Linked DNA regions of Paenarthrobacter nicotinovorans. The protein of the gene in region 1 interacts with the protein of each later gene in a pairwise test. Links are inferred from orthologs where the notes say so. Each region holds a gene or a part of one and is shown on either strand. Other genes may lie near its edges.

Evidence for each region.
Region 2: the proteins of rplA (region 1) and thrS interact in binary tests that used the Escherichia coli proteins (3 or more experiments, as listed by UniProt). The link is inferred for Paenarthrobacter nicotinovorans from one-to-one orthologs.

What each region holds. Positions count from the first base shown.
Region 1 is NZ_CP089293.1:3,072,024-3,075,083, reverse strand. What follows is about bases 45-2,784. They hold rplA (50S ribosomal protein L1), read left to right. Parts: upstream 45-930; coding sequence 931-1,638; downstream 1,639-2,784. Other genes in these bases: JMY29_RS14280 (GNAT family N-acetyltransferase), read left to right, coding at 1,779-2,784; rplK (50S ribosomal protein L11), read left to right, coding at 353-784; nusG (transcription termination/antitermination protein NusG), read left to right, coding at 45-222. Also shown: more of nusG, read left to right, coding at 1-44; more of JMY29_RS14280, read left to right, coding at 2,785-2,888; JMY29_RS14275 (GNAT family N-acetyltransferase), read left to right, coding at 2,867-3,060. UniProt on the Escherichia coli protein: One of the primary rRNA binding proteins, it binds very close to the 3'-end of the 23S rRNA. Forms part of the L1 stalk. It is often not seen in high-resolution crystal structures, but can be seen in cryo_EM and 3D reconstruction models.
Region 2 is NZ_CP089293.1:2,358,231-2,361,502, reverse strand. What follows is about bases 205-3,156. They hold thrS (threonine--tRNA ligase), read left to right. Parts: upstream 205-651; coding sequence 652-2,661; downstream 2,662-3,156. Other genes in these bases: JMY29_RS10975 (HIT family protein), read left to right, coding at 2,680-3,156; JMY29_RS10985 (DNA polymerase III subunit alpha), read left to right, coding at 205-523. In the rest of the region: more of JMY29_RS10985, read left to right, coding at 1-204; more of JMY29_RS10975, read left to right, coding at 3,157-3,272; pgsA (phosphatidylinositol phosphate synthase), read left to right, coding at 3,263-3,272. UniProt on the Escherichia coli protein: Catalyzes the attachment of threonine to tRNA(Thr) in a two-step reaction: L-threonine is first activated by ATP to form Thr-AMP and then transferred to the acceptor end of tRNA(Thr). The rate-limiting step is amino acid activation in the presence of tRNA.

The DNA.
Region 1 (3,060 bases):
CAGGCAGAGCAAGGCAAGCCGGTCAACAAGCAGAACCAGGCCCCCGTGGCCGTCGACTTCGAGGTCGGCGAGTCGGTCATCGTCAAGGAAGGTCCGTTCGAGACTCTTCCGGCAACGATCTCCGAAATCAAGCCCGAGTCCCAGACCCTGGTGGTTCTGGTCTCGATCTTCGAGCGCGAAACCCCGGTGACGCTCGCATTCAACCAGGTCACCAAGATCTAGCTGATTCCAAAATTTCGCTCCTGTCCTGCCTGCTTAGCAGTTCGGGAGCGGCCGGCCGCCTCGCCATGGCGGCCACCAACCTGGGACGCGCTCCTGTGTCCCAGGAAGCTATTGAGAGAAGGACCCTACATTGGCTCCCAAGAAGAAGGTCACCGGCCTCATCAAGCTGCAGATCCAGGCAGGTGCCGCTAACCCGGCCCCGCCGATCGGTCCTGCACTTGGCCAGCACGGTGTCAACATCATGGAATTCTGCAAGGCGTACAACGCTGCAACGGAATCCCAGCGCGGAAACGTTATCCCGGTTGAAATCACGGTCTACGAGGACCGTTCCTTCACCTTCATCACCAAGACCCCGCCGGCTGCAGAGCTCATCAAGAAGGCTGCAGGCGTCGCCAAGGGTTCGGCTACCCCGCACACCGTCAAGGTTGCCAAGCTGACCCAGGCACAGGTTGAGGAAATTGCTTCCACCAAGATGGAAGACCTGAACGCCAACGACATCAAGGCTGCTGCCCTGATCATCGCCGGCACCGCCCGCTCCATGGGCATCACGGTCGAAGGCTAGAACCCTCGAAGGCCTATCGTGGCCTTCACCCGCCGGGCAACCGGTATCTGAAACATTGAAATGTCGCAGGATCCTTGCCGGATCCCCGACTGTGGCAGGGCCCAGCGCGGTCCGCAGACCACAACTGCACAAGGAGAAACAGCAGCATGGCAAAGCGCAGCAAAGCATATGAGGCAGCCGTAGCCAAGATCGAGGCAGACAAGGTCTACGCCCCGTTCGAGGCCATCACCCTCGCGAAGGACACCAACCCTTCCAAGTTCGACGCAACCGTTGAGGTCGCTTTCCGCCTGGGCGTCGACCCGCGTAAGGCCGACCAGATGGTTCGTGGCACCGTCAACCTGCCCCACGGCACCGGTAAGACCGCCCGCGTCCTCGTTTTCGCAACCGGCGACAAGGCTGAAGCAGCAATCGCTGCCGGCGCCGACTTCGTTGGTTCCGATGACCTGATCGAAAAGATCGCCGGCGGCTGGACCGACTTCGACGCCGCAGTGGCAACCCCTGACCTCATGGGCAAGGTTGGCCGCCTCGGTAAGGTTCTCGGCCCGCGTAACCTCATGCCGAACCCGAAGACCGGCACGGTTACCCCGGACGTCACCAAGGCTGTCAACGACATCAAGGGCGGCAAGATCGACTTCCGCGTCGACAAGCACTCCAACCTTCACTTCATCATCGGCAAGGTGTCCTTCGACGCCACCAAGCTGGCTGAGAACTACGCAGCAGCACTGGAAGAGGTGCTTCGTTTGAAGCCGTCCGCTTCCAAGGGCCGCTACATCCAGAAGGCTACCGTTGCCACCACGTTCGGCCCGGGCATCACCGTTGACCCGAACGTCACCAAGGTTCTCACCGACGCGTAAGCTTCGCGAGCACTGGCTCTGAAAAGGACCGTCCGGCTTTTGCCGGGCGGTCCTTTTTCTGTCACTGCCTGCATTCGCTTCCAGCCTGTTTTCTTGTCTCCGTCTGTTCCGCGCGGGAGGCGGGCCGTAGGCTGTGGTGCGTGACGTCGTCGAACATTTCAGGGCCTTCCGGATTGACCGTGGAACGGATCCGTGTCCCCACGAGTCCGGACGCCGCAGATGCCCCTGACTTCCAAGCCTTTCACCAACTGAACGTCGTCCACGCCATGGAACTGTGGGGCAACCTGGACCGCTGCGCTACCCTGGCCGAGGCCGTCCTTTTCTGGCAGGGAAATGAATACGAAGAGCGCCAGGTCCATCTGGCCCGCCTCGACGGTGAGGTGGTGGGTTGCGGCACTTTGACGCTGCCCCTGAGTGAAAACACGACGACGGCGGGTGTGGACGTGCTTGTCGACGCGCCCTTCCGGCGCCGTGGCTTTGGATCCCGGATACTGGCCCTGTTGGAGGAACTGGCCAGTGGCCGTGGGCGGGTTTCGTTCGATGCCTACTGCGGAGAACCCATCGCGCCCGTCGAGGCCGGCGTGGAGTTGTTGGAGGCCAAGTCCGGCTCAGGCGGTGTGCCTTTGGACGCGGCATCCACACGCTTCGCCCTCCGCCACGGTTACTCGTTGGAGCAGGTCGAAACGAACAGCACGCTTGCCTTTCCCGTTTCCGGGGAATCGCTTGGGGTCCTGGAAGCGGAGGCCTTGAGACGCTCGGCGGGCTACAGCGTCCTGGGCTGGAAGTCGCGTTGCCCGGACCACCTTGTGGGCGCTTTCGCCCGCCTCAAGAGCCTCATGAGCACAGAGGTTCCCATCGCAGGCCTCGGGTGGGAAGGCGAGGTGTGGGACGCTGCCCGGGTCCGCCGGGAGGAAGCCACCTGGCAGGCCAGCGGTGTGGAGTCCGCCGTGTGCGCAGCCCGCCATGACGCGACGGGGGAGCTGGCCGCCTACACGGTCCTGACGCACCGTGAAGAGGCGCCGGCGGTGATCTACCAAGAGGACACTCTGGTGGCTCCCGGGCACCGGGGACACGGTTTAGGGATGCTGGTGAAAACCGGCAACCTTCGCCGCGCACAGGAGCTCTGGCCGGACGCCACGTCGGTCATGACATGGAACGCCGTTGAAAACCAGCATATGCTGGCCATAAATATCGCCCTTGGATTCAAGCCGTCCGGCTTTGAAGGCGAATGGCAGAAACGGCTGGGATGACTGTAGACGAGACGGGTACCGTTCAGGTCGGGCAGCTGTGGGTGCCTGACACCCTGGACAGCCCTGAGGCCGCCGATTTCCTGGACGCCGTGGAAGTCGGACGCCGGGTGCGCATGGAAACGTGGGGGAGCGACGACCTCGCCTACACGCCCTTGGAAAAGCTGCTGGAATT
Region 2 (3,272 bases), 710 kb from region 1 along the record:
ACTTCCTCCCACCACAATGATTGAAAATGTCAGGGCAGAGCTTGACCTCATGGCCGTGGATGTCAGCGAACACTTGATGGAAAGCCACCGGCCCCTCCTGGCGAAATTGGGAGTGACGACGGCCGACCAACTCCTTGGCTTGCGCAACGGAACGGAGGTCCTGGTGGCCGGGGTGCGCGTTGCCACCCAAACCCCTCCCATGCGCGGTGGGCGGCGGGTGGTCTTCATCAGTATCGATGACGGCACTGGATGTGTGGATTCGGTTTTCTTCCACGAAGCCCAGGAAGAATCGGGACCGTTGCTGTTCGGCACACGCTTGCTGCTGATCCGGGGAACCACCAGGAGGACAGGTCCCAGGGGAATCAGCCTGAGCGCGAGCAAGGCCTGGGACCTTGGCCGGCCCGAATCGCTTCCTTATCCGGAAATCATCCGCGGCGGTGAAGTGCCGACGGACGAATACACGATTCCCGGCCCCCTCCACGGCATTACACGGAACCTTGCCATTACCGGGCTGGGAAGCTGAACACCCTGAATCCCGGCCCGGCGTGCTGCTTTGGCCGCCCTCGCCGGAGCGGATACGATTGACGGTGGCTGGCTGTGGTCCCCGTACGCCACAAGCTATGAAGCCTTAACTATGAATAGGAGACACCCGTGTCAGATGCCCAACAGATCACCCTCATCGTCGATGGCGAAGAGACAAAGGTGACGGAAGGGACTACCGGCGCGGAACTCTTCTTCGAGCGCCGCGACGTCGTTGTAGCCCGTGTCAACGGCGAACTCAAGGACCTCGACCAGGTCCTCCCCGCCGACGCCGACGTCGAAGGTGTCACCATCGAATCTCCCGATGGCCTCAACGTCCTCCGTCACTCCACCGCGCACGTCATGGCCCAGGCCGTGCAGCAACTGCGCCCTGATGCCAAGCTTGGCATCGGCCCGTACATCACTGACGGCTTCTATTTCGATTTCGATGTCTCCGAGCCCTTCACTCCGGAAGACCTGCGCCAGCTGGAAAAGATGATGCAGAAGATCATCAACCAGAACCAGAAGTTCGTCCGCCGCGTGGTCACCGAAGACGAAGCGCGCGAAGCCATGGCCGGCGAACCCTACAAGCTGGAACTGCTCGGCAAGAAGAACGACGCCTCCGACGCCGCTGAAGGCGTCAACGTCGAAGTCGGCGCCGGTGACATCACCATCTACGACAACGTGGACAGGAAGAGCGGCGAAAGCGTTTGGTGCGATCTGTGCCGCGGCCCGCACCTTCCGAACACCAAGATCATCGCCAACGCTTTTGCGCTGACGCGTTCTTCGGCCGCCTACTGGCTGGGCAACCAGAACAACCAGCAATTGCAGCGTATCTACGGAACCGCGTGGCCTACCAAGGAAGCACTGAAGGCCTACCAGGAGCGCATCGCCGAAGCTGAGCGCCGCGACCACCGCAAGCTCGGTGTCGAGTTGGATCTGTTCTCCTTCCCGGATGAACTGGGCTCAGGCCTCCCGGTGTTCCACCCCAAGGGCGGGATCATCCGCAAGGCGATGGAGGACTACTCCCGCCAACGCCACGTGGACGCCGGCTACGAATTTGTCTACACACCCCACATCACCAAGGGTCACCTGTACGAGGTCTCAGGCCACCTTGACTGGTACAAGGACGGCATGTTCCCCGCCATGCAGGTGGACGCCGAATTCAACGAGGACGGCACGGTGCGCAAGCCGGCCCAGGACTATTACCTGAAGCCGATGAACTGCCCCATGCACAACCTGATCTTCCGCTCTCGCGGCCGGTCATACCGTGAACTTCCGTTGCGCCTGTTCGAGTTCGGTTCGGTGTACCGGTACGAGAAGTCCGGCGTTGTGCATGGACTGACACGTGTTCGCGGCATGACACAGGACGATGCCCACATCTACTGCACCCGCGAGCAGATGAAGGACGAGCTCACTACCACGCTGAACTTCGTCCTCGGCCTGCTCAAGGACTACGGCCTGGACGATTTCTACCTGGAACTGTCCACCAAGAACGAAGAGAAGTTCGTTGGTGACGACGCCGCTTGGGAAGAAGCCACCCGTACTCTTTCCGAGGTTGCAGCCGCTTCCGGGCTGGAACTCGTGCCGGATCCGGGTGGAGCCGCGTTCTACGGCCCGAAGATTTCGGTTCAGGCGAAGGACGCGCTGGGCCGGACCTGGCAAATGTCCACCATCCAGCTGGACTTCAATCTTCCCGAACGCTTCGAACTGGAATACCAGGCGGCCGACGGAACGCGCCAGCGTCCCGTCATGATCCACCGGGCACTCTTCGGTTCTGTTGAACGCTTCATGGGTGTGCTCACCGAACACTATGCCGGGGCCTTCCCGGCCTGGCTTGCTCCGGTCCAGGTAGTTGGCATTCCCGTGGCCGAGGCATTCAACGACTACATGTTTGACGTCGTCGGGCAGCTGAAGGCTGCAGGCATCCGTGCCGAGGTGGACATTTCCTCGGATCGCTTCCCGAAGAAGATCCGTACTGCCAGCAAGGACAAGATTCCCTTTGTATTGATTGCCGGCGGTGAGGATGCCGAAGCGGGCGCCGTGTCATTCCGGTTCAGGGATGGCAGCCAGGATAACGGCGTTCCCGTGGAAGAAGCGGTCCGCAGGATAGTCGACGCCGTAAAGAACCGCGAGAGCTGACGGAACGGAAAAGTGACGGTGCAGGAGAACACAGGCGCGGCAGCTGACCTTCCGGGCGACGCAGACGTAACCGATGATTTCGGACTCGCAGGCGTTCCGGATGCGTTTCAGCGCCTGTGGACTCCCCACCGCATGGCCTACATCAAGGGCGGGCAGGATCAATTCAAGAACAAGGATGACTGCCCGTTCTGTGTAGGGCCGACCCGCTCTGACGAGGAATCGCTCATCGTCCACCGGGGAAAGACCTGCTATGTCGTGCTCAACCTGTTCCCGTACAACCCGGGCCACCTGCTGATCTGCCCCTACCGCCACGTCCCCGACTACACGGATATTACGGTGGAAGAGACAGCGGAGTTCGCTGATCTTACCCAGACCGCCATGCGTGTGCTCCGGAAGGTTTCGAATCCCAGCGGTTTCAACCTGGGCATGAACCAAGGTGTTACCGGCGGGGCGGGCATCGCTGCCCATCTTCACCAGCACGTAGTTCCGCGCTGGGGCGGGGACGGCAATTTCTTTCCCATCATCGCCCAGACCAAAGCCATCACGCAGACCTTGGACGAGGTCCGCAAACTAGTGGCCGAAGCCTGGCCGGGGGAGTCGAATGCTCAATA